DNA from 4 places in the Ferdinandcohnia sp. GQ5 genome. Region 3 is predicted to be linked to each of the others. Evidence: riboswitches for the same ligand, from Rfam matches in the RefSeq annotation. Region 3 holds a riboswitch; each other region holds the start of a gene.
The links. A riboswitch is a leader RNA that binds a small molecule or an ion and turns the genes downstream of it on or off. The one in region 3 is predicted to bind S-adenosylmethionine.

Region 1: it holds a riboswitch for S-adenosylmethionine, as region 3 does, so the genes downstream of both, metK (methionine adenosyltransferase) here and AC6CHV_RS05465 (ATP-binding cassette domain-containing protein) in region 3, are expected to answer to the same signal.
Region 2: it holds a riboswitch for S-adenosylmethionine, as region 3 does, so the genes downstream of both, AC6CHV_RS19880 (iron-containing alcohol dehydrogenase family protein) here and AC6CHV_RS05465 (ATP-binding cassette domain-containing protein) in region 3, are expected to answer to the same signal.
Region 4: it holds a riboswitch for S-adenosylmethionine, as region 3 does, so the genes downstream of both, AC6CHV_RS18620 (aminotransferase class V-fold PLP-dependent enzyme) here and AC6CHV_RS05465 (ATP-binding cassette domain-containing protein) in region 3, are expected to answer to the same signal.

What each region holds. Positions count from the first base shown of each region.
Region 1 covers NZ_JCAXEW010000024.1:39,921-48,186, reverse strand. Annotated here, with positions in the region: gene pckA (phosphoenolpyruvate carboxykinase (ATP)) at 1-1,364, opposite strand, end outside; SAM riboswitch class I at 1,647-1,808, shown strand; gene metK (methionine adenosyltransferase) at 2,201-3,400, shown strand; gene AC6CHV_RS22890 (gamma carbonic anhydrase) at 3,612-4,136, opposite strand; gene tbcS (tetraprenyl-beta-curcumene synthase) at 4,257-5,321, shown strand; gene mnmM (tRNA 5-(aminomethyl)-2-thiouridylate-methyltransferase MnmM) at 5,514-6,086, opposite strand; gene mnmL (tRNA modification radical SAM protein MnmL/YtqA) at 6,083-7,045, opposite strand; gene AC6CHV_RS22870 (YtzC family protein) at 7,299-7,583, shown strand; gene AC6CHV_RS22865 (glycogen biosynthesis protein GlgD) at 7,595-7,756, shown strand; gene AC6CHV_RS22860 (MDR family MFS transporter) at 8,239-8,266, shown strand, end outside.
Region 2 covers NZ_JCAXEW010000018.1:22,544-30,809, forward strand. Annotated here, with positions in the region: gene AC6CHV_RS19865 (methionine ABC transporter permease) at 1-627, opposite strand, end outside; gene AC6CHV_RS19870 (methionine ABC transporter ATP-binding protein) at 611-1,651, opposite strand; gene AC6CHV_RS19875 (MetQ/NlpA family ABC transporter substrate-binding protein) at 1,769-2,602, opposite strand; gene AC6CHV_RS19880 (iron-containing alcohol dehydrogenase family protein) at 2,666-3,775, opposite strand; SAM riboswitch class I at 3,870-3,987, opposite strand; gene AC6CHV_RS19885 (alpha-hydroxy-acid oxidizing protein) at 4,134-5,276, shown strand; gene AC6CHV_RS19890 (endo-beta-N-acetylglucosaminidase) at 5,746-8,266, shown strand, end outside.
Region 3 covers NZ_JCAXEW010000003.1:250,406-258,671, forward strand. Annotated here, with positions in the region: gene AC6CHV_RS05460 (O-acetylhomoserine aminocarboxypropyltransferase/cysteine synthase family protein) at 1-1,149, shown strand, start outside; SAM riboswitch class I at 1,255-1,362, shown strand; gene AC6CHV_RS05465 (ATP-binding cassette domain-containing protein) at 1,514-2,539, shown strand; gene AC6CHV_RS05470 (methionine ABC transporter permease) at 2,637-3,236, shown strand; gene AC6CHV_RS05475 (MetQ/NlpA family ABC transporter substrate-binding protein) at 3,253-4,095, shown strand; gene AC6CHV_RS05480 (YuzK family famiily protein) at 4,363-4,512, shown strand; gene sufC (Fe-S cluster assembly ATPase SufC) at 4,885-5,670, shown strand; gene sufD (Fe-S cluster assembly protein SufD) at 5,688-6,995, shown strand; gene AC6CHV_RS05495 (cysteine desulfurase) at 6,995-8,215, shown strand; gene sufU (Fe-S cluster assembly sulfur transfer protein SufU) at 8,205-8,266, shown strand, end outside.
Region 4 covers NZ_JCAXEW010000016.1:52,328-60,593, forward strand. Annotated here, with positions in the region: gene AC6CHV_RS18615 (histidine kinase) at 1-715, opposite strand, end outside; SAM riboswitch class I at 1,027-1,132, shown strand; SAM riboswitch class I at 1,837-1,948, shown strand; gene AC6CHV_RS18620 (aminotransferase class V-fold PLP-dependent enzyme) at 2,046-3,845, shown strand; gene AC6CHV_RS18625 (acetoacetate--CoA ligase) at 3,971-5,935, shown strand; gene AC6CHV_RS18630 (thiolase family protein) at 5,935-7,101, shown strand; gene AC6CHV_RS18635 (Zn-ribbon domain-containing OB-fold protein) at 7,098-7,517, shown strand; gene AC6CHV_RS18640 (metabolite/H+ symporter) at 7,567-8,266, shown strand, end outside.

The sequences.
Region 1 (8,266 bases), on a different contig from region 3:
CCTTCTAAAGCAGCTTGAACCATTGCGCGAGTATATGATAGTTTCATTCTGCTTCCAACGCCATATTCTCCTCCAGTCCAACCTGTATTCACTAGGAATACTTGAACATTGTGTTCATCGATCTTTCTACCTAACATTTCTGCATATTCTGTTGCAGGAAGTGGTAGGAATGGTGATCCAAAGCAAGTTGAGAATGTTGCTTGTGGAGCAGTAACACCACGTTCTGTTCCTGCTAGTTTACTTGTATATCCACTTAAGAAATGGTACATGGCTTGTTCCTTAGTTAGTTTACTGATAGGAGGTAAAACACCAAAAGCATCCGCAGTTAAAAATACGATTGTATTCGGATGACCTGCAATACTAGGAACAATAATATTATCTATATTATCGATTTGGTATGCAGCTCTTGTATTTTCAGTTAATGAATTATCATCATAATCAGCTATTCTGGATTCTTCATTTACAACCACATTTTCTAACACAGAGCCAAAGCGAATCGCATCGAAAATTTGTGGTTCCTTCTCGCGAGAAAGGTTGATGCATTTAGCATAGCAACCGCCTTCAATATTAAACACGCCAGAGCTAGACCAACCGTGTTCATCATCGCCAATAAGACGACGTTTTGGATCTGCTGAAAGAGTAGTTTTTCCTGTTCCAGATAGACCAAAGAATAGTGCAACGTCACCTTCAGGGCCTACGTTTGAAGAACAATGCATGGAAAGAATATTTTTTTCAGGCAATACATAGTTCATCACAGAGAAGATTGATTTTTTAATTTCTCCAGCATATTCAGTTCCTCCGATTAACACTGTTCGTTTTTCAAAGGAAATAATAATGAATGTTTCAGAGCGAGTACCATCTACCTCAGGATCAGCTTTAAAATTTGGTGCACAAATAACTGTGAATTCAGGTTGATGTGTATTTAGATCCTCTTCTGTTGGTCGAACAAACATTTGTTGAGAGAAAAGGTTATGCCAAGCATATTCATTGATTACTTGGATTGGCATGCGTACTTTTTTGTCTGCACCTGCATATCCATTGAATACGAAAATCTCATCTTTTTCTGTTAAGTATGAAAGTACTTTTGTATAAAGTTTTTCATATACTTCTTCAGAAATTGGTTTGTTTACCTTACCCCAATCAATTCTATCTTTAGTAGATGCTTCTTCTACGATGTATTTGTCTTCAGGTGATCTTCCGGTGTACTTCCCAGTTGTCGCACGTATAGCCCCAGTCGAAGTAAGGATTCCCTCTTGTCTAGATAGTACTTTTTCAACTAAAATAGGAACAGATAGGTTATGAAGTGCGTTTTTTCCATTCACTAATTCTAATAGCTGCTCATTTGTAACTTCAACTGAATTCATGTTAAACCATCCTTTATTAATTTTTAAATTTCCATAAATTATCTCAAATTTACAATTAGTATAACACATTAATAAAAATAGTCTATACTATTTAACGTATTTTACGTAACATATCATTAAAAAGTGCGCGCAGATTCTAAAATAGTCCTTTATAATCGATAATTCTTTTATAGTTTGTCAATATTGAGGAAATAGTGTGACACACTTCGACTTTGTTTTTTTTCGGAATTCTGTTGACACCTTAAGGACTACTGCGATATCATATGTCATTGAACGGATACTCTCTTATCCCGAGCTGGCGGAGGGACAGGCCCAATGAAACCCGGCAACCATCACTTTTCTTACATATCAAATGGTTTTTAGTGAAACCTATTAGTAGGTCTCCACATTCGAAAAAGTGATAAGGTGCTAACCTGAGCAAGGTATGTCCTTGATCGATAAGAGTGAAAGGCTGGATAAACGATAAACCTTTCCTCGAAATAGTAGGAAAGGTTTTTTATTCTTTATTGGTTTTATTGATGTTACTTAACGCGTGATATGTGTTTAAATTATTCTCGGAGTTCGATTCCAACAGAATAATGTTAAAGCCTCCGGCGGATGCCTCGATTTTTTAGCGGAAATTTTTCGCTTCCTGTGGCAACCGTCTTTATGACCCACATCGTGTCGGCCTAAAGATCGGGCGCAAAAACGCCAAGGCACATTTGATCGTAGATAACTGTTCATTTAATATAGGATAGAAAATCGTGAAGGTAACAATACTAAGGGAATGAGTACCGTATCAATGAATGTCAGAACTCGAACTATTCGATTCTGAATCCGAAAAGGAGGAAGCGTTTGTGACAAATAGACGCCGTTTATTTACTTCAGAATCTGTTACAGAAGGACATCCAGATAAAATCTGTGACCAGATTTCAGATTCTATTTTAGATGCGATTTTAGCAAGTGATGCAAATGCACGCGTAGCGTGTGAAACTTCTGTCACAACAGGTCTTGTACTTGTTGCGGGAGAAATTACAACTTCTACATATGTAGATATCCCAAAGATTGTCCGTGAAACGATTAAAGAGATTGGCTATACACGAGCAAAATACGGATTTGACTATGAAACTTGTGCAGTTTTAACATCCATTGATGAGCAATCTCCAGATATTGCAATGGGGGTTGACCAAGCGTTAGAAGCACGTGAAGGTCAAATGACTGATGAGCAAATTGAAGCAATTGGTGCTGGAGACCAAGGATTAATGTTTGGTTATGCTTGTAACGAAACAAAAGAATTAATGCCTCTACCAATTTCATTAGCTCACAAGTTATCACGCAGACTAACAAAGGTACGTAAAGATGAGATTCTTCCATATTTACGTCCAGATGGAAAAACTCAGGTTACTGTTGAATACGATGAGAACAACAATCCAGTTCGTATCGATACGATTGTTATTTCAACCCAGCACCATCCTGAAATTTCATTAGAGCAAATTCAACGTAATTTAAAAGAACATGTAATTAACCCTGTCGTTCCTAGTGAACTAATTGATGAGAATACTAAATATTTCATTAATCCTACTGGCCGTTTTGTAATTGGTGGTCCTCAAGGGGATGCTGGGTTAACTGGCCGTAAAATTATTGTTGATACGTACGGTGGTTATGCACGCCATGGCGGTGGCGCTTTCTCGGGTAAGGATCCAACTAAGGTTGACCGTTCAGCTGCATATGCTGCTCGTTATGTTGCGAAAAACATCGTAGCAGCTGGTTTAGCGGATAAATGTGAAGTTCAGCTTGCGTATGCAATCGGTGTTGCACAACCAGTTTCTATCTCTGTAGACACATTTGGAACCGGAACTGTGTCAGAGGATGTACTTGTAGAATTGGTTCGTGATAATTTTGATTTACGTCCTGCTGGAATTATCAAGATGCTTGATCTACGTCGTCCAATTTATAAGCAAACCGCTGCATATGGTCACTTTGGTAGAAATGATCTTGATTTACCATGGGAGCGTACTGACAAAGCAGAAGCGCTTAAAACACAAGCTGCAAAATAAGAAAGAAAAAAGCTCGCCTTAATGGTGAGCTTTTAACTTTATTCATCTGAAATGCTATGAGTGGTTGGATGAAAGCAAATAGATTATCCAATTTAGTATCAAACTTGACTGAATAAAGTTAAAGCCTCCGGCGGATGCCATAGATTTTCAAGGGTAATTTTTTGAGCAAGCTCAAAAAAATCTGGGCGTAAATACGCCAAGGCGTATTTGATTAACCGCGTTTTTCTTTTTGTAATTCCTTATAATGCTGCCCTTTTTCCACATATTCACGGCGAATTCTGGCCATATCTTTTTTATCTTCATCATTTAATTCACGAATAACTTTAGCTGGTCTTCCGAATGCAAGAGTGTTTGGTGGAATCTTTTTGCCTTGTGGAACTAGGCTTCCGGCACCTATAAAAGCCCCTTCACCAACCTCTGCCCCATCAAGAATAATGGACCCCATTCCGATTAGCGCATTTTTACGGATAATAGAGCTATGTAGGATCACCTGATGACCAATTGTGACATCATCTTCAATAATTAAAGGATTATTTGGGCTTTGATGCAAGGTTGAGTTATCCTGAATGCTCACTCTTTTTCCGATAATGGTCGGTGCCACATCCCCCCGTATGACAGTATTAAACCAAATGTTTGTTTCCTCACCAATTTTTACGTCACCAGTAACTGTCGCATATTCCGCAATATATACAGAGTCGGCAATTTCAGGATATTTCCCTTTGTATGGATAAATCATAATAGTTACATCCTTTCGTTTGATATTCGATAAATAATCATTTATGGTAAGTGTATCAACTTTTACAATTATCGTAAATCTTACATATATTCAATGTTCCTAAATATTGAGGTGATATCGATGGTACCAACAAAACCGATTAGTTTAATGAAGAAAGTGTATCGTGAGGTATTTCCGATTGTACATCGTGAATTATCAATTTGGAAAAAGAAAGCGGAGGCTATTCCAAATGAGGAACTTCGGAGACAGGCATTAGCGAGTATTCAAACTAAAACGTTTCACTGTGAAGGTGGAGCAATTCTCGCCTTATTATCAGAAGGACAAATGGAGGAATGCATTCGATTTATCGTTGCGTATCAAACGATTAGTGACTATCTAGATAATCTTTGTGATCGAAGCACCTCGCTTGATCCGTTAGATTTTAGCTCGTTACATGATTCTATGCCAGATGCCTTACGACCAGGATGTCCAACAAAAAACTATTATCAATTTCGAGAAGAACAGGATGATGGGGGTTACTTGGAGAGCCTAGTAACAACCTGTCAGGATGTTCTTCACAACCTTCATCATTATGATAAGATTGCTGATTATTTACAGGAGTTGGCAAGTTATTATTGTGCTTTACAAGTTCATAAACATGTAAAGGTAGAAGAGCGAGTTCCAAGACTTGAGAATTGGTTTAAAGATCACCAAAAGGATTTGCCAAACATGGAATGGTATGAATTCTCAGCCTGTTCAGGGTCTACACTAGGGATTTTTTGTTTAGTTGCTTACGCTTTTCATGAAGAATTCAACGAGGAGATGGCCAACAAAGTTCGGAATGGGTATTTTCCATATATCCAAGGCTTGCACATCCTTCTTGATTATTTCATTGATCAAGAAGAGGACCGTAAAGGTGGAGACTTAAATTTCTGTTTTTATTATCCACATGAAAATGAATTGGTAGATCGCCTTAAGCACTTTATCACCGAAGCAGATAAACATACAGCCGGGTTACCAAACGAAAAATTTCACCGAATGATTAATAGGGGTTTATTAGGTCTATATCTATCAGATGAAAAGGTAAGGGCACAACGAAGTGTATTAAAAATTGCGAAGAAAATTATTAGACTCGGTGGGAAGACTTCTTTTTTCTTTTATGTAAATGGACGAGCCTACCGTAGATTTCAACATGTGTTTGAATAAGAAAAAGATAGAGCGACGGGGCTCTATCTTTTTTCATAAGTGAAGTTATGGATGAATTCTTCCAAGACTGTCTTGAAAACGCTTGTCAGACAAGGCGCTCCGCTGAGCGAAGACGCGAATAGAAGTAGCCCTCATGAGCGGACGAGGGAGGCAAGCAACGAAGTATGCGAGCGTTTTTCAACAGTCTGGGCTCTATCTTTTTTCAATTGCGATAATAAAAGGTGGATTGTTCATTTGATTCATAAATCGGTACATTAATACATGAGCGCTGGTTTGGTCCAGCGTTGAACAATATTCTAACAGCTGATCTCGTTCGACTGCACCCTCTTCATGACCATGGTACACAACAAGTACTATAATACCTTCAGGTTTCATGACAGTAAGTAATTGCTCAATTGCCTCAATTGTAGAATCAGCCTTTGTAACAATTTCCTTATTTCCTCCAGGCAAATATCCCAAATTAAAGACTGCCCCTGCGATTTTGCCGCGGGCTTCAGTGGGAATCATCGCTAAAAGTTGACTATGGCTCTCGTGAAACAAACGAACGCGATCAAACAGGTCTTGCTCTTTTAAACGAGTGGTTGTGTTTTCAATAGCTTCTTTTTGAATGTCAAAGCCAAAAACTTGTCCATTTTCACCAACCAAAGAAGCAAGCATTGCTGTGTCGTGACCATTTCCGATTGTAGCGTCAACTGCATAATCTCCTTCTCTAACTGCAAGTTTAAGTAATTTACGGGCAAATGGAAGTATACGATCTAATTTCATACGTTTTCTGCTACCTTCTTATATAATTTTCCTTGATAGCTGTCACGACGTTTCAATTCGGCATCTATTGTATTTAATACCTCCCATTTATTCACACTCCACATTGGCCCGACCATTAAATCAATGGGACCATCCCCGGTAATACGATGAACAATCATTTCTGGTGGTAAAACTTCGAGTTGGTCACAAACTAATTGTACATAATCATCAAAAGAGAGAAATTCCAATAGTCCTTTTTCATATTGCTTCACCATAGGTGTTCCTTTTAACAAATGTAGCAAATGAATTTTGATACCTTGTACATCAAGTTTCGCTACTTCTTGAGCTGTATCCATCATCATTTCTGGTGTTTCCTGTGGGAGGCCATTTATAATATGGGAGCAAATCCGAATATTATGTTTACGAAGCTTATTTACTCCTTCAACATAACACTGAAAATCATGTGCTCGGTTAATAAGGTGCGCTGTTTTTTCATGTACAGTTTGTAAACCAAGCTCAACCCAGAGGTAGGTTCTTTCATTTAGTTCTGCTAAATATTCGACAACATCATCAGGAAGACAATCAGGCCTTGTAGCAATAGAGATTCCGACTACTCCTTCTTGACTTAAAACGGGTTCAAACCTTTCACGCAATACTTCAACAGGTGCGTGGGTGTTTGTGAACGCTTGGAAGTATGCCATGTACTTACCATCTTTCCATTTTTCGTGCATTTTATCTTTAATTGTATGGAATTGTGTAAGTATATCGTCTGCACGGTTTCCAGCAAAGTCACCTGACCCTGAGACACTACAAAAAGTACATCCACCATGTGCGACTGTTCCGTCACGGTTTGGGCAGTCAAACCCTCCATCAAGGGCTACTTTAAATACTTTATGTCCAAATGTACGACGGAGGTGGTAATTCCATGTATGGTAACGTTTATTATCTGTTGAATATGAAAATGGATTTCCTTGAGGCATAAAATCGCCCCTCCTAACTAAGATAAGAATTTGCTATGTAAATTTTAGCACGGGGGCTTTTAAGAACTCAAATGGAAATTCGAAGATCAAAAACTAAGAACACACTTTATGTGGCAAGCATCTTTTTTGACCCATCTCGTGTGCGTGGGGGCTTTATAAATTGGAAATAACTTTATGAGAGAAGAAATGAAGGATGAACAAACTATAGTAGAGAAGGCTTTTGCTTCTCATTTGGAATGTAGGAGGGGGAAGAATGGCTACTCGACAATCAGTAGATGCCTTTTTACAGCGCTGTGAGGATTCAATCCGAAATGCTCAGGAACAAATTACGACTGCTAGAAGACAGGAGCATTATAATACAACGGAATATACAGATGCTCAAATGCAATTGGAAGAAGCCACTAATGAATTAGCAAAGTTAGCTCAAAGTTGTAATGATCAGCAACGAGAGCAATTGCACCGAATGAGGTTGCAATTACAGCAACTTCAAAATGATATGACCTTGGATGTAAACGTGATTCAACAGTATAAGATGTAGGGGATGAATTCATGAAAAAGCGTTCGAAACAAAATAATCCAGAGCAAAAAACAAAAAACGGTGTAAACAGCAATGATTTGGAGTTCGGGCAGGACTTTGATCCTGTGAAAAAATCAAAGCAAAATTATCTAAAAAAGGGACAACCAATCAAATCAAAACAACGTCCCGAATAAAAAACAAACCGACAAGCGAAATTCGCTTGTCGATTTGTTTTTTGTGTCCATTAATATTAGCGCGGCTTTAAAATGTTTTTGCAGTTTAGGCTCATGGCGAAATTGCCGGAGCATGTACTGTGACACCGCCCTTGCGGTACAGGCTCACGCCGAAATTGCTCGAGCATGTACTGTGACACCGCCCTTGAGGTACAGGCACGCGTTAAATTTGCCTAAGCATGTACCGTGACACCGCTCTTGCGGTACATGCTCGCGCGCGAAATTGCCCGAGCATGTGACGTGACACCGCCCTTTCGGTACAGGCACGCGCTGAATTTTCCTAAACATGTACCATTACTAGTTCTTGTGCTACACGTTCTCCCGAGGGTATCCCGTTTTTGTGTCCATTTATCCGAATACTTTTTTAAATTGAATTAACAAGAGGAAAGGAATAAAATATTTTTTGGTATGGATAAATACGTGAATTTAAAGGAGGTGCCCGTATGCCGAGAGCGCTTTGGATGATTATTA
Region 2 (8,266 bases), on a different contig from region 3:
TAGTGATTGTAGTCCTTGTACTAAGATTATAAGTAATATGACGGTTATATACATAACGTCCACTTCATAACGAAGGTGGCCGTAGCGGTATGCGAGATCTCCTAGTCCACCTCCGCCAACTAACCCTGCCATTGCCGATGCACCAATTAGACCGATGGTCGCAATGGTTAAACCAAGAATAATGGATGAACGGGATTCTCTAACAAGCACATGCCATATGATGTGCCGTGTTTTTATTCCCATTGCTTCATAGGCTTCCAATACTCCACGGTCAACTTCTAATAGAGCTGTTTCCATTAATCTGGCAATGTATGGAGCTGTGTACACAACTAATGGAACAATTACACCTTTAACGCCAATTGATGTCCCAACAATTAGCTTTGTAAAAGGAAGGATAAAGAACAATAAGATGATAAATGGGACAGAACGAATAATATTTATAATGGCGTTTAAAATTTGATATACATACTTATTAGCTAAGGCCTTTTCTGGTCTTGTTAAAACAAGCAATATTCCCAATGGCAGACCAATTAATACGGAAATCCCTAGCGCAATTCCAACCATTTGAAAGGTTTGGAGAGTAGCTTCCCAAAGATCACTGCCCCAAAGCTCAAGAAATTCTTCTATTCTTGTTTTCACTTACTCTCAATCCTTCCACATGTACTTGTTGTTGTTCTAAGAAGTTTAGGGCACTTTCAATCTCAGCCGTGTCACCCTTTAAGTGAATCAAAAGCTGTCCAAAGTTTTCTTCCTTTAAGCGGGTGATGCTTCCCGATAAGATGTTTGGATAAACATCAAATTTCTTACTAACTAAAGCTAATGCAGGTTCACCTGAAGATTCTCCAAAGAAGGAAAGGGTGACTACTTGGCCCGTTTCATTTAAAGTAGCTAGTATTTCATCCGGTATCTTATGTGAAAATAAACTATTAACAAATCTTTTTGTTGTATGATGCTGCGGGGAAGTGAAAATCTCTCTCGTTGTTCCTTCTTCAATAACTTCTCCATCTTCCATAACAGCAACCCGATCACATATACGTTGGATGACATTCATCTCATGAGTAATAAGTAAAATGGTGATCCCTAGTTCTTTGTTGATTTTTAATAATAGTTCCAAAATTGCTTCTGTTGTATCTGGATCAAGAGCACTTGTCGCCTCATCACTCAAAAGAATCTCTGGTTCATGGGCTAATGCACGTGCAATCGCTACTCTTTGCTTTTGTCCACCTGATAGCTCAGAAGGATAGGCATGATGCTTTTCCTCGAGGCCAACAATATTTAGATATTTTGTAACCCGGGCCTCGACTTCCTGCTTACCTAAGCCAGTAAGCTTTAATGGAAGTGCAATGTTTTCATATACGGTTGCTGTTTTTAAAAGATTAAAGCCTTGGAAAATCATCCCGATTTGTCCCCGTGCTTCACGGAGTTTTCCATTTGAGAGCTTTGTCAAATCTACATTATTTACGATTACAGAACCTGAATCAGGCTTTTCTAAAAGATTCACACTTCGGATAAGGGTACTTTTCCCTGCACCGCTGTAACCAATCACACCATATATCTCCCCCTTTTTTACAGAAATGGAAACATTCTTTAACGCGTGAATTGAACCTTGTTTAGCTGTAAAAGTCTTTGAGATTCCCACTAGTTCAATCATTTGTAAAACTCCCTTCTGAGCAGGTATACACCTTCACTTTTTTAATAATGTTTTGCAGTTGGCGTTTAAAGGAGGACGCAGTATAAATAGGGTTACCACGTCCTCCTGTAGCTTTTTTTACCAAGATGGAATAACAGATCCTTTGAATTCTTCTTCAACGAATTTAGCAATTTCCTCACTGCGATAAATATCCGCTAATTTCGTTAAAACTTCATCATCTTTGTTTTCAGTTCTTACTGCAGCATGGTTCACATATGGAGAATCCTTAGGTTCAATAAATATGGCATCCTCGGATGGTGTAAAACCTGCTTCAATAGCAAAGTTCGTATTTATAGCTGCTGCATCAAGTTCTTCCAGTTGACGTGCGATTTGTGCAGAGTCAAGTTCAATGAACTCATAATTATTTTTATTTTCCACAATATCCTTTACAGTTGAATTGATTCCGGTATCTGGATTCAGCTTAATAAATCCAGCTTTTTCAAATAGAAGTAGTGCACGTCCGCTGTTTGTAGGGTCACTAGGTAATCCAATTTTAGCACCGTCTTTTAGCTCTGAAACATCCTTCACCTTTAATGAATAAACACCCATTGGGAATGTAACAGTATCAAACGATTTTATAAGGTCCAAATTACGGTCTTCTTTAAATGCATTAAAGTACGGCTCAGTTTGGAAGATATTTAAATCAAGCTCTTCTTCATCCAAAGCAATATTTGGCATAACATAATCGGTAAAGACTTTTATTTCAATATTTAGGTTTTCTTTTTCAGCAAGTTCTTTTACCTTTTCAAGAATTTGTTCGTGAGGGCCTGCAGTTACACCAATAACCAGCTTTTCGTCACTATATAAACCTTCTGCTTTTTCGTCCTTTGAACCACTTGAACTACTTTCACCGCAGGCTGCAAGAACCGAGATAATTAAAACTAATAAACTAGCAAATAACCACTTTTTCATGTTTATTCCTCTTTTCGTATTATGTTAATATTATGGCTTGTATTTATGCTTATTCTGTTTCTATCAATTGACTCTAGAGAAAGTAAGATTTTCCACCTTACTTATAGCTGATAATAGTGCATCCTTTGAAATAGTTATATCCATAAAATGAATAGATTCTTGTGGGAGAGTTGCCTTTTTAATTATTGCTTCCAAAAGAGTTTTGTTTTCCGGATCAATATTTAAGTCTTTTAAATTTACTGGAAGTCCCCATTCATGATAATAGCTTGATAGTCTTAAAAGCTCTTGTTCTTTATTTTCTAGAGCTAACTGGACCAGAGTTCCATATGCAACAAGCTCACCATGTAAAAAGTTTTTGGCTTGGTTTGCTTCAGTAAGGCCATTATGAATGGAATGTGCTCCTGCTACTCTTCCTGCCTTTCCACCGAAGCCGCCGACCATACCGCCAGTCATAATAATGGCCTCAATTACTCTAACCAGTTCATCAGAGACACTTCCTTCAGAGGTAGATTGGATAGCTGCTGTGGCATCCTGTAGTAGAACATCTCTGCAAATAGATGCTGAGAACCTTGAAACCTTTAGCCAAACCGGTAGCTCTTGATTTTTGAAAAACGCAGAAATTAATGCCTCTGCTTCGTAATACTTCGCTAGTGTATCACCAATTCCTGCTCGTAGGTACTTTACTGGAGCTAAGGCAATAACAGCAGGCTCAATAAGTACTAAGGTATTGGCAAGAGGGAATTCAGTGTAGTGTGTAAAAACTCCATTTTGGTCATAAAAGACACTAAGTGGAGTCCATGCCGCACATGTAGATGCAATGCTTGGAATCAATATTGATTTTATACCTGCATTAATTGCTGAAGCCTTCGCAGTGTCTAGTGCAGTTCCGCCTCCGATGCCAATAACTGCATCAACTGAGTTTACTGATAGCTGATTAGAAATACTTTCAACCTTTTCTAAAGTGCAGTGACCCTCAATGAAAGTAAAGCTCGAAATAGGGGAATTGGTTATTTTCTCAGGCAAATAGGTGGATACTGCATTCCAGGCCTTCTTACCGCATACTATATGAATTTTTTGAACCTTTAACTCAGATAAAAGGGGTTCTAGTTCCTTAAGGATCCCTTCACCAATTCTAAAATGACCGGGTGCTCCTTTTACTGTTTGTGTTGACATATAATTCATCCCTCCATTCTTTTAAGTAATTTACCAGATAATAAAAAATGCCTCTCATAAAGAGAGGCATGGATATACTTTAGAAGTAGCACCTCTCTCATTTTTCAAAATACATTGTATTTTGCAGGATTTAGCACCTGTTCATGTCTTCGTTTAACATGAATGGTTGCCGGGCTTCACAGGGCCAGTCCCTCAGCCGCTCTTAATAAGAGATTGTTATGAAATTTATTATTTTGATATTAAACTTGTTTAAAAGGTAAGTCAATCTTTTTTTTCTAAATTGTCAAAACTCCAATTGACTACCCCATTTTTAAGTAGTAGGGTAATTACAATAAATATGGAAAGAAGGCTTTATACAATGAATATATCAAAAGTTAAAGATGCGTACATAGAGAATATTGTGAAGGATGAATATTTTCCGGTCTCCTATGTGGAATTAGAGGAGCAGGCAAAAAAGAAAATGTCTGCTGGAGGCTTTGGGTATGTTCGTTCAGGAGCAGGTGGCGAAGTGACCTTGAGACAAAACCAAGAATCATTTAACAAGTATTCCATAGTACCAAGGATTTTACGGGATGTATCAAATATTGATACAAGCATCACCTTGTTCGGAAAAACATACCCCCATCCTTTTTTACTTGCCCCGGTTGGAATGTTAAAGCTGGCACATGAAGAGGCAGAATTGGCAGTGTCAAAAGCAGCCGCTGCTTGTCATGTGCCTTTTGTCCAAAGCACTGTTTCAAGCTATTCGATTGAAGATGTAGCAAAGGTATCCGGTAATAGCTCAAAATGGTTTCAACTTTATTGGTCAAATAATAAGGAGATTTCCTTTAATATGGTTAAACGAGCAGAGGAGGCGGGTTACGAAGCAATTGTTTTAACTGTTGATACAGTTATGATGGGCTGGAGAGAAGAAGATATGAAGAATCGTTTTTCACCATTAAAGCTTGGGGTAGGGAAAGCGAATTATGAACAGGATTCGGTATTCTTATCCTCTTTAGATAGTCAAGATTTAGAGTCTATTATTCAAGGAATCTTAGATAATATTCACCATCCTTCACTTAACTGGACTCATGTCGCTGATTTAAAGGAACGGACCTCATTGCCAATTTTAATAAAGGGGATTCTTAGTTCGGATGATGCTAGACTTGCGGTTAAGAATGGTGTAGATGGAGTTATTGTTTCCAATCATGGAGGTAGGCAGCTTGATGGTGTCATTTCAGCCATTGATGCATTGCCACTTATAGTGGAAGAGGTAAAGGGTGAAATTCCTGTCTTATTTGATAGTGGGATTCGACGAGGTTCTGATATTGTTAAGGCACTTGCGTTAGGGGCGGATGCGGTCTTTATTGGCAGACCGTATGTATATGGACTTGCAGCTGCAGGACAGAAAGGTGTAGAGAAGGTGCTTGGCAACTTTATTCAAGATACAAAGGTTTCCATCGCATTGGCTGGTGCATCTAGTGTAAAAGACCTTAAAACACTCAGACTAATTAAATCATAATTTGGGTTTGTCTAATATATTTATAGTTTTGTCCGATATCATCAACATTTTGTTTATATCCAAAAATTGAATTAGTTAGAATGCCTTCCGAGCGAATCGGAAGGCTTTTAATATGGCTTGAAAATTGGTTATCTATATTTTTACTAAATTTAATACATTTTATCTTTCAATGATTAGGAAATTGGTAATGGTAACTAATGCTCATGTATTTTTACCTATATAAAAAAGGGATGGGTGTTTTTATGGAGTAATTTTAGAAATAATGGAAAAAGCTTCTATAAAATAAAAAATCACTGATGGGGGAGGTTATCACCCCTATTTTAATAGAAAAAGCAGCTAATAGAAGATAGTAAATACGGACCTTTTATTTTGTAAGTGTTTTCATTAACTTTGTAGGGAGGCATAGAACAGAGGGCATGTTTTAAGCTTCGTTAGATAGAAAAATGAAATGGAAAGGGAGAGAAGGAATATGTTTGAAAAAAAGCAGTGTTTCTGGATGGGTATTTTTTTCTGCTTGTGTATTATGATTTTGGCACCAAGTGCAACCTTTGCTAAACAGCCGGAATCATCCTATTGGTATCCGGAACAACTTTTAGACTGGGCACCAGATAAGGATCAAGATGCTATTTATAACCGTAGCCAGACTCCATTAGCAGAGCGGGAGGTACTTTATAAAGTAAATGAAAATGCACAGTCAGAAGCAAAATTAGTTGCTTTATCAGCCCTTAACCCTACCACTAGCGGGGTTCCTTCTCAGGGAGGAGAAGACTTTTTTGCCAATACATTTAGTTATTGGCAATATGTAGATCTTATGGTGTATTGGGCAGGTTCTTCAGGGGAAGGAATTATTGTTCCACCAAGTGTAGATGTAACGGATGCTGCTCATAAAAACGGTGTACCTATTTTAGGAAACGTTTTCTTCCCACCTATTGTCTACGGTGGCAAGGAGGAATGGGTGAACCAAATGCTGACCCAGCGGGAAGATGGTTCTTTTCCAGCGGCAGATAAACTATTAGAGGTAGCGAACTATTATGGATTTGATGGTTGGTTTATTAATCAGGAAACAGATGTCAAAGATGTAGAAGTGGCACAAAAAATGCAAAAGTTCCTTGTTTATTTGCAGAAGCATAAGCAGGAAGACATGCATATCATGTGGTATGATTCAATGACAAAAGACGGGAATATCGATTGGCAAAATGCATTGACAGATAAAAACAGTAGCTTTTTACAGGACGGAAAGAAGCGGGTATCCGACAGTATGTTTTTGAACTTTTGGTGGCGGGACCAACAATCATCCTTTAATAAAGCACAGGAAATAGGAAGAAGCCCTTATGATTTATTTACTGGAATCGATGTAGAAGCAAATGGAACAAGTACAAAGGTTCCTTGGCAGGGAATCTTTCCTGAAGGCAAAACACCACTAACATCTTTAGGAATTTACCGCCCAGATTGGGCCTTTAAGACATCCGAAAGTATTGAACAGTTCTATCAAAAGGAAAATGAGTTTTGGGTTGGTGAGTCTAGTAATCCTACAACCACAGCTAACAATGGCTCATGGAAAGGAATTGCTCACTATTTCACAGCCAAAACAGTCATTAAGGAATTACCTTTTGTCACACATTTTAATACTGGTAGCGGAAAGTTTTTCGCAGTTGATGGAAATAAGGTAAGTAACCAATCCTGGAATAATCGTAGTCTACAAGATATCCTGCCAACCTGGCGTTGGATAAAAGAGGGCGGACAAGCAATTGATGTTGGTTTTGATTGGGAAATCGCTTATAACGGGGGAAGTTCATTAAAGCTTTCAGGTGCTATTGATAAAAGCAATCCTACTCATATTAAGCTTTATAAAACCAATCTACCGATTCAAAAAGATACGGAAATCGCTCTAACCTACAAAACAGATATGAAAAAACCTAATATGAAAATAGGAGTCAGCTTCGTTGACAATCCTGACCAGTTTACATTTTTCGATATTAAAAAACAAAGTCATAATCAGTGGATGACTGAAACGATAAAGTTGAAAAAGCACAAAGGTAATAATATCGCAGCTATCTCACTTTTAGTTGACGGTAACGAGAATGTGGAATACTTTACAACGAATATTGGAGAAATTAAAGTTTATAACAAAAAGGACAAACAACATATTTACTCCCCGGAACAAAGCAAAATTAATGAGATCAGCTTTAACAAGGGAATCTATTCTGATATCTCACTTGCTTGGGAGCCGTCTGATTCCGATATTAGTCATTACGAAATTTATCGAGAATTACCAAACAATCAAAAGCAGTTAGTCGGCACAACGCCAAACCATGTGTATTTTCTTTCTAATCTTAAACGAAATGGAAAAGAAAATAGCACAACCTTAGAGATTGTTACCGTAAACAAGGAATTTAATCGAAGTGAGCCAAACACGGTTACGTTTGAATGGCCACCATATCCAAAGCCAGAAGCAGACTTTTCTGCGGAAAAAACCATTGCAGCGCCAGGGGAGGATATCCAATTTTTCAATGCTTCAACAGAAGTTACAGAAGAAGTTGAGTGGCATTTTGAAGGAGGTACACCTTCCGTCAGCCACGAGGAAAATCCGGTTGTAACCTATGTTGAAGAGGGCGTATACCCCGTTACCTTGGTTGCGAGGAACAGCGAGGGAGAAAGTGTTCTGACTAAAGAGGCGATGATAACCATTTCCGAAGCAGCTAAGGATATTGAAAATGTTGCTCTAAACAAAACTGCTACCGCAAGTGGTCAGTGTGCAGCGACGGAAGCTGCAAGCTACGCAGTTGATGGCAAAATAACGGACAACAGTAAGTGGTGTGCCCTAGGTGAAGCACCACATTGGTTAAAGGTTGATCTAGGTAATCAATATGCGCTATCAAAGTTCGTCGTGCGTCATGCACAGGCCGGTGGGGAGCCACAAGCATTCAACACACAGGCATTTCGAATTGAGGCCAGCACGGACGGTGAACATTGGATAGAAGTTATTAAGG
Region 3 (8,266 bases):
TATACTCGAATCCACAACCCAACTACTACTGTTTTTGAAGAAAGAGTAGCTCAATTAGAAGGTGGAGTAGGTGCATTAGCAGTTGCTAGCGGAATGGCAGCCATTACGACTTCAATCCTTAACATTGCGGGAGCAGGAGATGAGATTGTATCTGCTTCTACTTTATACGGTGGAACGTATAATCTATTTGCTAATACTCTACCTAAATATGGAATTAAAACGCATTTAGTAGATCCAAAAAATCCTGAAAATTTCCGTCAAGCAATAACACCAAATACAAAAGCAATCTTTGCTGAAACAATCGGAAACCCTAGCTTAGATATACTAGATATTGAGGCAGTTGCTAACATTGCTCATGAAGCAGGTATTCCACTAATTGTTGACAATACTTTTGCAACACCATATTTATGTAGACCAATTGAGCATGGAGCAGACATTGTTATCCATTCAGCTACAAAATGGTTACTAGGTAATGGAACAACCATGGGTGGAATTATAGTAGACGGAGGTAAATTCGATTGGAATTCACCAAAGTTCCCTGGATTTACAACTCCAGATCCTAGTTATCATGATTTAGTCTTTGCGGAAGCATTGGGACCAGTAGCCTTTATAATTAAAGCAAGAGTTCAACTACTACGTGATTTAGGTCCAGCTATTAGTCCATATAATTCATTCCAATTCAATTTAGGTTTAGAAACATTGCATGTTCGAATGAAGGAGCATATTGCGAATACGAAAAAAGTTGTTTCTTATCTTAAAAATCACCCTGGGGTTGAATGGGTGTTGTATCCAGGTGAAGAGGACCATCCAAATAAACAACTAGCTGATAAATATTTACCAAAAGGTGCAGGAGCGGTAATTGTATTCGGTATTAAAGGTGGAAGAGAAGCTGGCGAAAAGCTAATCAATAGTGTTGAGCTTTGGTCACATGTTGCAAATGTAGGAGATGCAAAAAGCTTAATTATTCACCCTGCTAGTACTACACACCAACAATTGAGCCCAGAAGACTTAAAGGCATCTGGTGTATCAGAGGACTTAGTCCGCTTATCTGTTGGTATTGAAAATGTGGAAGATATTTTAGAAGATTTAGAGCAAGCCATTAAAGCTGCAAATGGAACCAGTTCAGCCTTATCAGTGCCGACTGCATAACTGAAAAATTGTTCACAATATTTTCGTTGACACCCTTATATAGAGATGATAAGATTACTCTCGTGTTGTTTTAGTATGATAATAAAAATTAAATAAATCTGATAACTCTTATTTAGAGTGGTGGAGGGATGTGCCCGATGAAACCCAGCAACCGTCAACGTCTGTTGAAAAGGTGCCAATTCACACAAAGCTTTGGGCTTTGGAAGATGAGAGGAAGGAATCACAAAATTGTGCCTTTCTGCTCGTTTTTGCAGAAAGGCATTTATTTTTATATGCGTGGCATATTTGAATAATTATTATCTTTATTTATTTACATTATCGCATACACTAAACATAGTTTTCTCTGAATAGAAGGTGTGACAACGTGATAACACTAAAAAATGTTAAAAAGATTTATCAAACAAATACAAATTCTGTAACAGCAGTTAACAATATTGACTTTCAGATAAATGAAGGTGAAATTTTCGGAATCATTGGATACAGTGGCGCGGGTAAAAGTTCACTCATCCGTTTATTGAATGGGCTTGAAACTCCAACAGAAGGGAATATTTCTGTTGCTGGTCATAATATCACGTCCATTAAAGGAAAAGCATTACGTGATGCTCGTAAAGAAATAAGTATGATCTTTCAGCACTTTAACCTACTATGGTCGCGAACAGTTAGGGAAAATATCTCCTTTCCCCTGGAGATTGCAAAGGTGCCAAGAACTAAAAGAGAAGAACGGGTAAATGAGCTTATTAAGCTTGTAGGACTGGAAGGAAGAGAAGATGCTTACCCATCACAGCTAAGTGGTGGTCAAAAGCAAAGGGTTGGAATTGCAAGAGCACTTGCCAATAATCCGAAGGTTTTACTATGTGATGAAGCAACATCTGCATTAGACCCTCAAACAACTGACTCTATTTTGGACTTGCTAGTTGATATTAATGAGCGTTTAGGGTTAACAATCGTATTAATTACCCATGAAATGCATGTGATTCGTAAAATCTGTCATCGAGTTGCAGTAATGGAAAATGGGAAGTTTGTTGAACAGGGAAGAGTGCTTGATGTATTTAAAAAGCCTCAAGCCAACATTACAAAACGCTTCGTTCAGCAAGTGACAGAGCCTGAAGAAACAAAAGAAACGGTTGAGAATTTATTAGATCGTTATCCAAATGGAAAAATGGTTCAGCTTAGCTTTGTTGGTGAAGATGCTGAAATGCCATTAATTACAAGATTAATCCGAGATTTTAAGGTGGAAGTGAATATTTTACAAGGGAAAATTTCACAAACCCAAAATGGATCTTATGGAACATTATTTATACATCTTGATGGTGATGCTAATGAAGTCACTTCAGCCATCGAATTTATTCGACAACAACGAGTAGAAGCTGAGGTGATTGAAAATGCTTGAACAATTTCAAGAATTACTTAAATGGGAAAAACAAGTTAATGATTATCAAGCACTCAATTGGGGGAATCTTTGGGAAGCAACTTTAGAGACTTTATACATGACCTCAATCTCCGTGCTTGCTACTTTTATAATTGGTTTATTTTTAGGTTTAGTTCTCTTTTTAACAGATAAAGGAAATGCATGGGAAAATACAGTGGTGAATCGGATTGTATCTGCATTTGTTAATATTTTTCGTTCCATACCATTCATCATCCTGATTGTCCTATTGATACCTTTCACGAAAATTATGATGGGTTCCATGCTAGGACCAAATGCTGCGTTACCATCTTTGATTATAGGGTCAGCACCGTTTTATGCCAGAATGGTTGAAATTGCTTTGCGTGAAATCGATAAAGGAGTTATTGAGGCTTCTCATTCAATGGGAGCTACTAACTCGACAATCATTTTTAAAGTGTTAATTCCTGAATCTTTACCAGCCCTAATTTCTGGGATTACCGTTACTGCGATCTCATTAGTAAGCTTTACCGCAATGGCTGGAGTTATCGGTGCAGGTGGGTTAGGACATTTTGCATATTTATATGGTTTCCAGAGCAATAAACCGATCATTACATTTATTGCTACTGTTGCAATACTAATATTGGTATTTATCATTCAATTTGTGGGTGATTTCTTTACAAAACATACAGACAAGAGATAACAGGAGGAAAAACACAATGAAAAAATTACTTTATGTACTACTATTTGGACTACTTTCATTTGCCCTAGTTGCTTGTGGCGGAAATGACGATGCTGGTGATGGAGGAGACACTCAAGAAGCAGAAGGAAATAAAAAGCTTGTTGTAGGTGCGTCAGCTGTTCCACATGCAGAAGTCCTTGAACAAGCAAAACCTTTATTAAAAGATAAAGGAATTGACCTTGAAATAGAAGTTTTTACAGACTATATTTTACCGAACGTTGCATTGCATGAAAAAGAACTTGATGCAAACTACTTCCAAACACCAGGTTATTTAGACCTGCAACTAAAGGACAACCCTGACTTTGACTTTGTAAGTGTTGGAGAAATTCATAAAGAGCCTATTGGGATTTATTCTAAAGAATACAAAAGTTTAAAGGAGCTACCAGATGGTGCAAAAATTATTATGAGTAACTCTTTTAGTGACCATGGCCGTATTTTACCGATTTTTGAAAGAGAAGGTATTATCAAACTTAAAGAAGGGGTTGGCGATCAAGCAAGAGTTGAAGACATCGTCGAAAATCCAAAAAATCTAGATTTTTCTACATTAATTGAAGCAAAACTTCTTGCTACATCCTTTGAAAATGGTGAAGGAGATGCGGTTGTAATTAACACAAACTACGCTCTTGAAGGTGGAGTGAATATTGCAGAAGACGGTATTGCCTTTGAAGGTGATGATGTAGTACCTGCAAACCTCGTTGTTGTGAATAAGGGCGATGAAGATCGAGAAGAAATCAAAGCACTAGTAGAAGTGTTAAAATCTGAAGAAATTCAAAAGTTTATTGAAGAAAAATACGCTGGTGCTGTTACTGTAGTTGAATAATAACAAAAGAGGCTTGCCTATTGGTAAGCCTCTTTTCGATTTTTGAATATTCTCGAGGAAAACAAAGGAAATTGATTGAATTGTATCTCCTGTGTTCCTAGTGTTATCCATTTAGTCAAATAAGGATTGGGAGCTTTAAATACTCCGAAATCAAGCTGTTGAGGCAAAAGGATGATGGTGATAGCATTAAATATGTGCAAGTAAGCACGATAAAAAAGAAGGGATTGGTCCAATATCAATCAAATCCGTTTGAATTATACGGGCGAAATGGAAAAGGCAATGCATCAGGCACATGGGATTGGTTACAAAGATTACTGTCGAAAGTTCAAAGAGCGTATGCGGGTTGAGGTTAATCGAGAAAAGGACTATAAACAAGGTCTAATGATTATTGCTCAAATAGGCAAAGTGAACATCTAAATAGATATATTACGATTGCGAAACCCAGTGCCCACCACACTGGGTTTCTATATTATAGAATGAATTATCGGAATCTGTGAAAAATATACTGAGGATTTGAATACTTACCATTGGATAACATCTATTCTCCCTTACATATCCTTGTAATTTATGTTATCTTAATTGTTGGACAAGATTTAAATTTTTTCTTCTCATTTAATGCATAATACAACAAAACTTATATTAAAAAAATGTATCACGAGTGTGAATGTGTAAAGGTTGATATCACTTTGAATTTGATATAAGATTGTAATGAGAATAAAATGAGAATGAAGTTTTGACTTAATGTGTCAATACTATACAAAATATTTTCGTTTAATGGAGGTAGTAGTTATGGCAGGATCAACTTTAGTTATTAAGGATCTTCATGTCGAAATCGAAGGCAAGAAGATTTTAAAAGGGGTTAACCTTGAAATAAACGGTGGAGAAATTCACGCAATCATGGGACCAAATGGTACAGGTAAGTCAACTTTATCATCTGCAATCATGGGCCACCCTAAATATGAAGTAACAAGCGGAAGCATCACTCTTGATGGTGAAGATGTGTTAGAAATGGAAGTTGATGAGCGTGCACGCGCTGGACTTTTCTTAGCAATGCAATATCCAAGTGAAATCAATGGTGTAACAAACGCAGACTTCCTTCGTTCTGCAATTAATGCACGTCGTGAAGAAGGTGATGAAATTTCATTAATGAAATTCATCCGTACAATGGATAAAAACATGGAATATCTAGAAATGGATCCTGACATGGCTCAACGTTACCTTAACGAGGGCTTCTCAGGTGGGGAAAAGAAACGTAACGAAATCCTACAATTAATGATGTTAGAGCCTAAGATTGCAATCCTTGATGAGATTGACTCAGGACTTGATATCGATGCGTTGAAGGTTGTTTCTAAAGGAATTAATGAAATGCGCGGAGAAGAGTTTGGTTGCTTAATTATCACTCACTACCAACGCTTACTTAACTATATTACACCAGATAAAGTTCATGTAATGATGCAAGGACGTATTGTGAAATCAGGTGGACCAGAACTTGCACAACGTCTAGAAGCTGAAGGATATGATTGGATTAAGAAAGAATTAGGAATCGAAGATGAAACTGTAGGTCAAGAAGCGTAAGCGTAAGGAGGATTATTATGACAATCGATACGAAATTACCATTTGATAAAGATTATGTCAGAGGTTTTTCGTCTACTCTTGGTGAACCAAGCTGGTTACAGGAACTTCGCTTACAAGCTCTTGAAAAAGCAGAAGACCTTCCAATGCCAAGACCGGATAAAACAAAAATTGATAAATGGAACTTTACACAATTTGCAAATCATGTTGTGGAAAGTGCACCTTATAACTCAATTGACGAACTACCTGAAGAAATTAAATCATTAATTCATGTTGAAGAAGATAAGAATATATATATTCAACGTGACAACACTCCAGCCTTTATCTCACTTTCAGATGATTTAAAAGCAAGTGGTGTTATTTTTACTGATATTCATACAGCTGCTCGTGAACATAGTGACCTTCTTCAAAAGTATTTTATGAAAGAAGCCGTCAAGGTTGATGAACACCGTCTAACTGCACTGCATGCTGCATTGGTTAATGGTGGTGCATTTGTTTATGTTCCTAAGAATGTTGAAGTGTCCGTTCCACTTCAAACTGTATTTATTCAAGAGAATGGTGCATCCGCACTATTTAACCATGTAATCGTAGTTGCTGAAGATAATAGTTCAGTTACTTATGTTGAAAACTATATTTCTACAACAGATTCTGCAAATACAGTTGTAAATATTGTTTCAGAAGTTATAGCAGGCAGCAATGCTAAAGTTACTTACGGAGCTGTTGATGCTTTAGCTACAGGAAACACAACTTACGTAACTCGTCGTGGAGTAATCGGTCGTGACAGTAAAGTTGAATGGGCTCTCGGACTTATGAATGATGGTGATACCATTTCCGAAAATATCACTAACTTAGTTGGAGACGGCTCATATGCTGATACAAAGACCGTTGTTGTAGGTCGTGGCGAGCAAAAGCAGAACTTTACGACAAGAATTACTCACCATGGTAAGAATTCTGAAGGATATATTCTTAAACATGGTGTTATGAAGGATAGCGCAAGCTCTATCTTTAATGGTATTGGGCATATCGAACATGGCGCTTCTAAATCGAATGCTGAACAAGAATCAAGAGTATTGATGCTTAGCGAAAAAGCACGTGGAGATGCAAATCCAATTTTACTTATTGATGAAGATGATGTAACAGCAGGTCACGCTGCATCTGTTGGTAGGGTTGACCCTGTTCAATTATATTACTTAATGAGCCGTGGTATTCCACAGATGGAAGCAGAGCGCCTAGTCATTCATGGTTTCCTTGCACCTGTTGTAAACCAACTTCCAATTGAAGGAGTTAAGAAACAACTTGTTGAGGTAATTGAAAGGAAAGTAAAATAATGAATATCCAAGATATTCGTTCCATGTTCCCAATCTTACATCAAGAGGTAAATGGAAAACCGCTTGTCTATTTAGACAGCGCTGCTACATCTCAAAAACCTGTTACTGTAATTGAAACGCTGGATCGCTATTATCGAGAATACAACTCAAATGTTCACCGTGGTGTTCACACCCTAGGTACAAAAGCAACTGATGCTTATGAGAATGCACGTGAAAAAGTTAGAAAATTTATCAATGCATCTTCTATTCAAGAGGTTATTTTTACCCGGGGAACAACATCTGCAATCAATACAATTGCAGCAAGTTATGGACGCGATAATCTCGGTGAGGGCGATGAGATTGTCATTACCTATATGGAGCACCATGCCAATATTATTCCTTGGCAACAAATTGCTAAACGAACAGGTGCGAAGTTAAAGTATATTCCTCTACAAGAGGACGGTTCGATTGATCTCAAGGATGTTGAAGATATTGTTACGAGTCAGACAAAAATTGTTGCTGTGATGATGGTCTCTAACGTTCTTGGTGCAATAAATCCAATTAAAGAAATTGCAGAAATTGCACACCGAAATGGTGCTGTCATGGTTGTTGATGGAGCACAAGCTGCGCCACATCTAAAAATCGATGTAAAAGACCTCGATTGTGACTTCCTAGCTTTTTCAGGCCATAAAATGTGCGGACCTACTGGTATCGGTGTATTATATGGCAAAAAAGCATTGCTTGAAAAAATGGAGCCAGTTGAAACAGGTGGGGAAATGATCGATTTCGTTGACCTATACGAATCAACATGGAAAGAGCTCCCATGGAAATTTGAAGCTGGAACTCCTATTATTGCAGGAGCAATTGGTTTAGGTGCTGCAATCGACTTTTTAGAAGATATTGGTTTAGACAATATTCTTGCGCATGAGCACAAGTTAGCATCACATGCTATCGAGCGATTGTCACAAGTAGAGGGTTTAACTATTTATGGCCCTAAGCATCGTGCGGGAGTAGTAACTTTCAATATTGAAGATGTCCACCCACACGATGTTGCAACTGTTCTAGATGCTGAAGGTATTGCTGTAAGAGCTGGACATCACTGTGCCCAACCACTTATGAAATGGTTAAAGGTATCAGCAACTGCCCGTGCAAGTTTTTACCTCTATAATACAGAAGAAGAAATTGATAAACTAGTTGAAGGACTCATAAAAACAAAGGAGTATTTCAGCAATGGATTCTAGAATAAACCTTGATACCTTGTACCGACAAGTAATAATGGATCATTATAAAAA
Region 4 (8,266 bases), on a different contig from region 3:
CGAGTTGAACAGTACCCTTAGGACTTGAAAGAATTTTTGAGAGATCTCCATTGTAATTTTGAACAATTGGCTGATCGTTTTCGTCCAAAAGAATGGAGTATTGGTTGTTTGATACTGGAAATTGAAAATGGTCACGGTTTATACTTATTAAAAGGTAACCGCCATGTATAAATCTGCGCTCGATTAAACTAATCCTACGTATGGCTAGGAAATTGTTTTTATCTTGCGGGTCATCTCCTATCCAAACCATTCCACCCTTTGCAAGCCTAGCTTTTTCAATCCATTTCTTCTCTATCCGATTTTTTAATAAGTCTTCATCTAGGGGAATAACACGTTGTTGTTCCCCAGAAAAGATTTGAAATGAAAAGATGCCATCTGTATTCCCCATAATACGGTTTACATGTCCCATTAATTGTTGACGTTCCTGGAAGGAGATTTCTTTTCCATCAAACATTTTTGTTAGGGCTTTTTGAACGCCCTCGTCCGTAATGACGAGCTTTGACGACATATTAATTTGTTCGTATAAAGATTCCATTCTACCGTTTGCCTCAATCGCAACCTGGCGGATTTGTTTTTCTGCATTGCTTTTTAAAAGAGTAGAGACCTGTCTTAATGTTAATAGACCTACAATCAAAAGAACGATAATCATGACAAATAAGAAGATAAATAAGATCTGATTTCGTAATGTGTTCCATTTTTTAAATTTTTTGATCATGGGCTTTCGCCTTTCTATTTTGTCATTAGTTTCATAATCTTGTATATTTGTAACCGTTATCATCGAGAGGGATGTTATAGTTTTAAAACACAGGAACTAAGAACTAGTGCCATTTTATCATTTGTTAAGGGAATTGAAAATGCTTGTTTATCGGTTAGACTAAGTTATGGTGAAACCTTGCTCTAGTGCTCTATAGTTGTTTTAAATAAATATATGAAACAATAAAAAAATTTTTTATCATCTATAAAAAAACCATTGACTAAATTATCTAAAATGTTTAACATTACAACTAAAGTTAAATAATGCAATTCTTCTTATCAAGAGAGGTGGAGGGACTGACCCTACGAAGCCTCGGCAACCAGCATTTGAATGCCCGGTGCCAAGTTCAGAGGAGTATTTTTATTCCGGAGATGAGAAGGTGGACGAATGCAAATATTATTATTGTAAATTCTTGCGCCCCTTCTGGTCTTTCAGAAGGGGTTTTTATTTTAGGCTATTTTCGTAAACTTTGTTGCTTTTTGATCCGATTATGCAAGGGATATATTATTGTCCAATTAATTATTTCAGTGGATGGTACGGGATCCTCGAAAATGCTTGCATTTTCTTCGTGCGGTGTAGTTTCGAGGAAGCAATTCAAGGTCCCGCGGGAATAGCGAGCCAGGTGAGACCCCGCAGTGACATAGCGACTTGTCCAGTTGCAGCGGCTAGAGACTCGAGAAATTTCAACTCCCCCTTCAGAGGCAAAAAACGCCTCTTTGTCGGAGTCTCCGACGTACACGACGTGCTAGTGCCGACTCCGCCACAGGACGTGGCGCTTTAGTCGGCCAATTTTCTCGTTTCTGTGCAAGCCTCCTCCACATTTTGTTGAGGAGGCTTGCGGATCGCCCGCGGAAAGCGAGTACCAGAAGCGGAAATCACCCTACAAATAAAAGCAACAATCTTTTAGAAAAGAGCCTTATTTTAAATTGGAAGAAGGAGCACTTTCCAACGGTTAATCAAATAGAAAAAATCTTAGAAATAGATATATTTTTCTAAAAAATATATTGACTGAAAAAATAAAGTATTCTATAATACTTTATATTAATGAAGGATTAAAGCGTTAATACGTCATTTGAATAAAATTCTTATCCAGAGAGACTGAGGGAACAGGCCCGATGAAGTCCAGCAACCTTCAAGTGAAAACTTGAAAAGGTGCTAATTCCTGCAGATGTGTGTACATCTGAAAGATAAGTTGAGGCCCCCTCTTCTTATTTTGAGGGGGCTTTTTATTTACATAAAATAAAAACTTATCTAGCAAACTTGCAGAAAATTGAACTTGGAGGTTTAAACAATGACAAAACAATATGAAACTTATGATGATGAAACGATACTTTTACATGGTGGTCAATCCCCAGATCCTACAACTGGTTCACGTGCAGTACCAATATATCAAACGAGTTCTTTCGTCTTTCATAATACAGATCATGCTCAAAGTCTATTTAGTCTTGATGAGTCAGGTAATATTTATTCTAGAATCGGTAACCCGACTGTTGATGTGCTTGAGAAACGAATCGCGTTGTTGGAGGATGGTGTCGCAGCTGTAGCAACATCTTCAGGAATGGCCGCAATTGCTCTATCCATTATGAACGTCGCACAAGCAGGAGACGAAATCGTAGCAGCTTCCAACTTATATGGCGGAACTTACAATCTTTTCGCTGTTACGCTTCCGAAATATGGAATCAAGACTCATTTCGTTGATCCAACAGATCCTGAGAATTTTAGAAAAGCTATAACACCGAAAACAAAGGCCGTATTTGCAGAAACGATTGGAAACCCAAGCTTGCATGTTTTAGATATTGAAGCAGTATCAGCGATTGCACATGAAAATGGAGTACCACTCATTATAGATAATACATTTGCTTCTCCATATGTTTGTAAACCAATCCAATATGGTGCTGATATAGTGGTTCACTCCGCAACAAAGTGGATAGGTGGACATGGAACGACAATTGGTGGGTTAGTCGTTGATGGAGGCCGTTTTAATTGGAACAGTGAAAAGTTCCCAGGCTTTACAGAGCCAGATCAGAGTTATAACGGAATTAAGTATGCAAATGAATTTGGAACTTTAGCATTTAGTACCAAACTTAGAGTTCAGCTTTTAAGAGATTTTGGTTCTTCATTAAGCCCACATAGTGCGTTCCTATTGATACAGGGTCTTGAAACATTACACCTAAGAATCGAAAAACATAATGAAAATGCACTGAAAGTCGCAAAATTCTTAAATGACCATCCTGCGGTTGATTGGGTTTCATACCCTGGTCTTGAAGAGCATCCAGCACATGAACTAGCTACTAAATATTTGCGTTCGGGATATGGCTCTATCGTAAACTTTGGCATTAAGGGTGGAAGAGAAACCGGTAAGAAAGTAATTAATAACATTGCACTATGGTCACATGTAGCAAATGTTGGCGACGCCAAGTCACTTATTATTCACCCAGCATCAACAACTCATCAGCAGTTAAGTGCGGAAGAGTTAGTACAAACAGGAGTAAGTGAAGAATTAATCCGTTTATCGGTTGGTATTGAATCATACCGTGATTTAGTTAATGACTTGGACCAGGCTTTTTATGAAGCGACAGGCATTTCATCAAAAGGTGAGCAAAAAGGAGAAACAGCGGTTAACGATGAGGGAGTAATACGCTGGGCACTGCAATCAACATTTATTCGTGAAGAAGTTGAAGGGAAAGAAGTTCAGCGTGCAAAAACAATTGCCGTTGTTGGTCTAAGTGGTAATCCAGCTCGCCCAAGCTACAGACTTGCACGGAAAATGCAGCGTCTAGGTTATAAAATTATCCCGGTTAATCCAAGGGAAACAGAAGTACTCGGTGAACAGGCATATCCAGATTTAACATCTATTCCGGTAAAGGTAGATATCGTTCAAGTATTCCGTAGTCCTGAGGCAGCTATTGGAGTTGCAGCTGAAGCAGCAAAGATTCAACCAAAAGTATTCTGGTTACAAGAAGGTGTTATTTCCCCAAGGGCAGTGGAAGTTGCGAAAGAGGCAGGACTTGAGGTAGTACAAAACAGATGTACCTATAAGGAGGCACAACGTCTCAGAGGTGCTATTGTTACGTATGCTTGTGAAATATAATTGTGAAGATTTCCCCTACCTCTATAGGTAGGGGATGATTGTAAAGAGAAACTATTAAAATATGAACTAAGGGATGGGTGTGTGCTTAGAATAATGCTTCTCTTAGTATGAGGGAGGAATAGATAATGACAACACAACACAGTTTACTAGAATCCAAGGTTCTATGGGAGCCGAGTGAAACTTGGGTCTCACAGTCGAATTTGGTGAAGTTTTCACAAGAGGTCGGTTTTCCACTCCTACCCTATGAACGTTTTCATCGCTGGTCAGTCGCTCAACCTGAATCATTCTGGTCAGCGGTATGGGACTTTGCAAAAGTTATTGGAGATAAAGGAGATAGAGTCGTAGTTCCTCCAAGCGATGGTGGAATGCTAGGTACACAATGGTTTCCTGATTCTAGATTAAATTTTGCAGAAAATATTTTACGTGGTGACGATCAGCAAACCGCAGTTATTGAATCAGATGAAAACGGCGTCTCTCAAACAATCACAATGGGAGAATTGCGTAATAGGGTGGCACGTGCCCAGTCTGGGTTAAAGAGTTTGGGAGTAAGTGCTGGTGATCGTGTTGCTGGAGTTGTAACAAATAGAATTGAAGCATTCGTAGCCTTATTGGCAACCACTTCATTAGGTGCTGTTTGGACATCATGCTCTCCTGACTTTGGTCCAAAGGGGATTATCGATCGGATTGGGCAAGTTCATCCAAAAGTATTAATTGCAACTTTGGATTATCAATATAACGGAAAGTCTTATGATATTCGAGATAACATCTCCGCTGTAAGTGAGGTACTGAACGATGTTTCCGCTATTGTGACTTTATCTGAGAGTGCAGATATATCGATTAATCAAGAAACGAAAGTGATGAGCTGGCAAGAGCTATGTCAAAATGAATCATCCCATCTGGAATTTACACGAGTTCCATTCAATCATCCACTTTACATCCTTTATACTTCGGGGACTACTGGGCTGCCAAAGGCCATTGTTCATTCAGTCGGAGGTACATTAATTCAACACTTAAAGGAACATCAGTTACATTGTGATTTAAAAGCTGGAGATGTCTTGTTTTGGTACACCAATACAGCATGGATGATGTATCCTTGGCTGCTATCTGGATTAGCAAGCGGTGCTGCCATTCTTCTTTATGACGGGTCACCAATACCTAAGGCGAATATAGGGATTCTTTGGGAGATTGCAGAAGAGATTGGGCTTACGCATTTCGGAACGAGTCCTAAGTATTTAGACACCTTGGCGAAGTCAGATTATCAGGTTGGTCAGAGACACAACCTCTCATCTTTACGCAGTGTTCTTTCTTGTGGAGCACCTTTATCGGCGGAACAATATGATTGGATTTATAGCGATATTAAACAGGATATCATGTTGGCTTCGATTTCAGGTGGTACCGAAATCATTGGCTGCTTTGTGATGGGTTCTCCTATACATCCAGTGAGACGCGGGGAAATTACCTGTAAAGCACTGGGGATGGCAGTAGATGTCCTCGATGAAAGAGGTGTATCCGTAATCAATGAAAAAGGGGAGTTAGTGTGTACAAAGGCTTTTCCTAGTATGCCAATCACATTCTGGGGAGAGGACGGAGATGAGCGCTATTTTTCCGCCTATTTTGCTGAACGTCCTGGTATATGGTCACATGGTGACTTCGCTGAGCAAACAATAGAGCAAACGTTAGTTATTTATGGAAGAGCTGATACGACGCTTAATCCTGGGGGTGTCCGGATTGGAACTGCTGAAATTTACCGAGTTGTGGAGCAGCTTCCTCAGGTACAGGACTCAATCGTGTTTGGCTACCCTGTTGATAATGATGAGGAGATTGCACTGTGTGTCGTCACCGAGGATGGATCACTGGATAAAACATTAGCGATTCAGATTCGTAAGGAAATTAGGGAAAAAGCTTCACCGCGGCATGTGCCAAGGCGTATATACGGTGTCAAAGAGATTCCTTATACAATTAACGGCAAGAAGGTAGAGGGGGCAGTACGTTCAACTGTTCTTGGACAGCCAATAAAGAATAGGGGTTCACTTGCCAACCCAGCGTGCCTAGAGGAATATAGCAGCTTGTCCGAAAGGAGTTTAGTATAATGGGTAAACTCCAAGTTCCGAAAGGTGCAATTATAGGGATTGGAGAACTTACTCCAGTCCGTTATAGCGAGGGTGTGACAACTCTTGGATTAATTGCCGAGTCAGTAAGGCTGGCCATTCAAGATGCCGGAATTGAAAAAGACGAGGTAGATGGTTTATTAGTTGGCCCCCAAGTAGGCGAAACTCCGCAGCATGTGCCAGCTACTGTTGCGGAATACCTTGGTCTTGAGCCGACAATGTCAAATGTAGTTGATCTTGGAGGTGCTACCGGTGCGGGAATGATATGGAGAGCGGTGGCTGCAATAGAAGCGGGAATGTGTGAAACAGTTGTATGTGTGCTTGCCAATATCAATGAAAAAGGAAAAGCTTTACGTTCACCAAATCGTAATCCAATTCGTGAATTTGATGTTCCATTTGGTGCTTCTGGCGCAAACACTTCTTATGCGCTGTTAAAGCAACGGCACATGGCCGAGTATGGATCAACACAAGAAGATTTTGCACTCATTGCTCATTGGGCACGAAAAAATGCGCAGCTCAACCCTAAAGCCATTACATACGGAAAACCAGCCTCAGTAGAGGACGTGTTGAATTCACCGCTAATTGTGGATCCCTTGCATTTATTTGAAATCGTTATGCCTGTAGCAGGTGGCGCAGCTGTCGTTGTTACCTCTGCCAAAAATGCCTCTAAGGGAGGACATCCTCCAGTTTATTTACTAGGGGCGGGTGAAAAAATCACTCATAGAGCCGTCAGCCAAGCCCCTTCCTTGGAAAATGCTCCACTAAGCTATGCGATCCCAAGGGCATTGGAACAAGCAGGTTTATCCGTTCAAAACATGGATTTACTTTCTATCTATGATTGCTATACGAGTGTAGTTGCACAAACATTAGAAAATGCTGGTCTATGTGCACCTGGAAGATTTGGTTCATGGATGAAAGAGCATTCATTCGGTCATGATGGGGATTGGCCACTTAACACGCACGGGGGACAATTAGGATTTGGTCAGGCAGATCTTGCTGGTGGAATGTCCCATATTATTGAAGCTGTTCATCAATTGCGACATGAAGCAGATTTGCGACAAATTCCAAATGCCCGTCATGCTCTGATAACAGGGAATGGAGCTACATTGAGTGAAGCTGCTGCTCTGGTCTTGGGGGTGGAATTATGATAGAGAAATTTGAAAATTTAACGGTCCCAGGACCAACAATAACACCTATCACTAAGCCGTTCTGGGATGCAGTAGCTCGTAAGGAATTTATTTTGCAGAAATGCTGTGATTGTGGTGAATGGGTATTTTATCCTCGTTCCCATTGTCCGCATTGTTGGAGTGACCAGTTAGAATGGAAACCAGCTTCAGGAGAAGGAACATTAAAGACATGGAGCATTGTACACAGACCTGGCCATCCTGGATGGGCAGAAGTTACACCTTATGTATTAGGGATTGTTGAACTAGAAGAAGGCCCATCGATGCTGACACATCTTTTAGTTGATTCTGATCAAAAATTAAAAATTGGGCAGCCGCTGAAAGTCAAATATATAAAATGCAATGATGTGTGGTTGCCATTTTTCGAAAGTAAGGAATGAAAAATAGCATTAAGTCATATTACACCAGCGTAAAAAGGGAGGAAAGTCGATGTCTACAGCTCCAGTAATTCAGGAGGATATAAATACCGAGAAAAAAGGTTTTTCTAAAGAACATCGCAAGGTCGGTTTGGCTAGCTTTATTGGTACAACAATTGAATGGTATGATTTCTATTTATACGGTACAGCTGCTGCTTTAGTATTTCCAGCATTGTTTTTTCCAACTTTCGACCCTCTATACGGGACATTAGCGGCCTTTGGGTCATATGCCGCAGGATTTATCGCACGGCCCTTAGGAAGTATGGTATTTGGACATTTCGGCGATAAAGTTGGTCGGAAAAAAATGCTTACACTTTCACTATTATTAATGGGAATAGCAACATTCTTAATGGGGCTGATACCATCCTATCAAACAATCGGATTGATGGCACCACTATTAATAAGTCTTCTACGAATTGTCCAGGGATTTGCCGTTGGAGGAGAGTGGGGCTCAGCTGTAGTAATGGCTGTCGAGCATGCTCCAAAAGGAAAACGGGGATTATACGGTAGTTTTCCACAGATGGGAGTTCCTGCTGGTCTTCTCTTATCCACCTTCGTGTTCTCGATGGTAAATAACAATATGTCAAATGAAGCTTTCCTTGCCTGGGGCTGGCGTATTCCTTTTTTACTAAGTGCAATACTTGTCATCATTGGACTTTGGATTCGCTTAAGAGTCAGCGAGTCGCCTGTATTTGAGGATTTGGCAGAAAAGA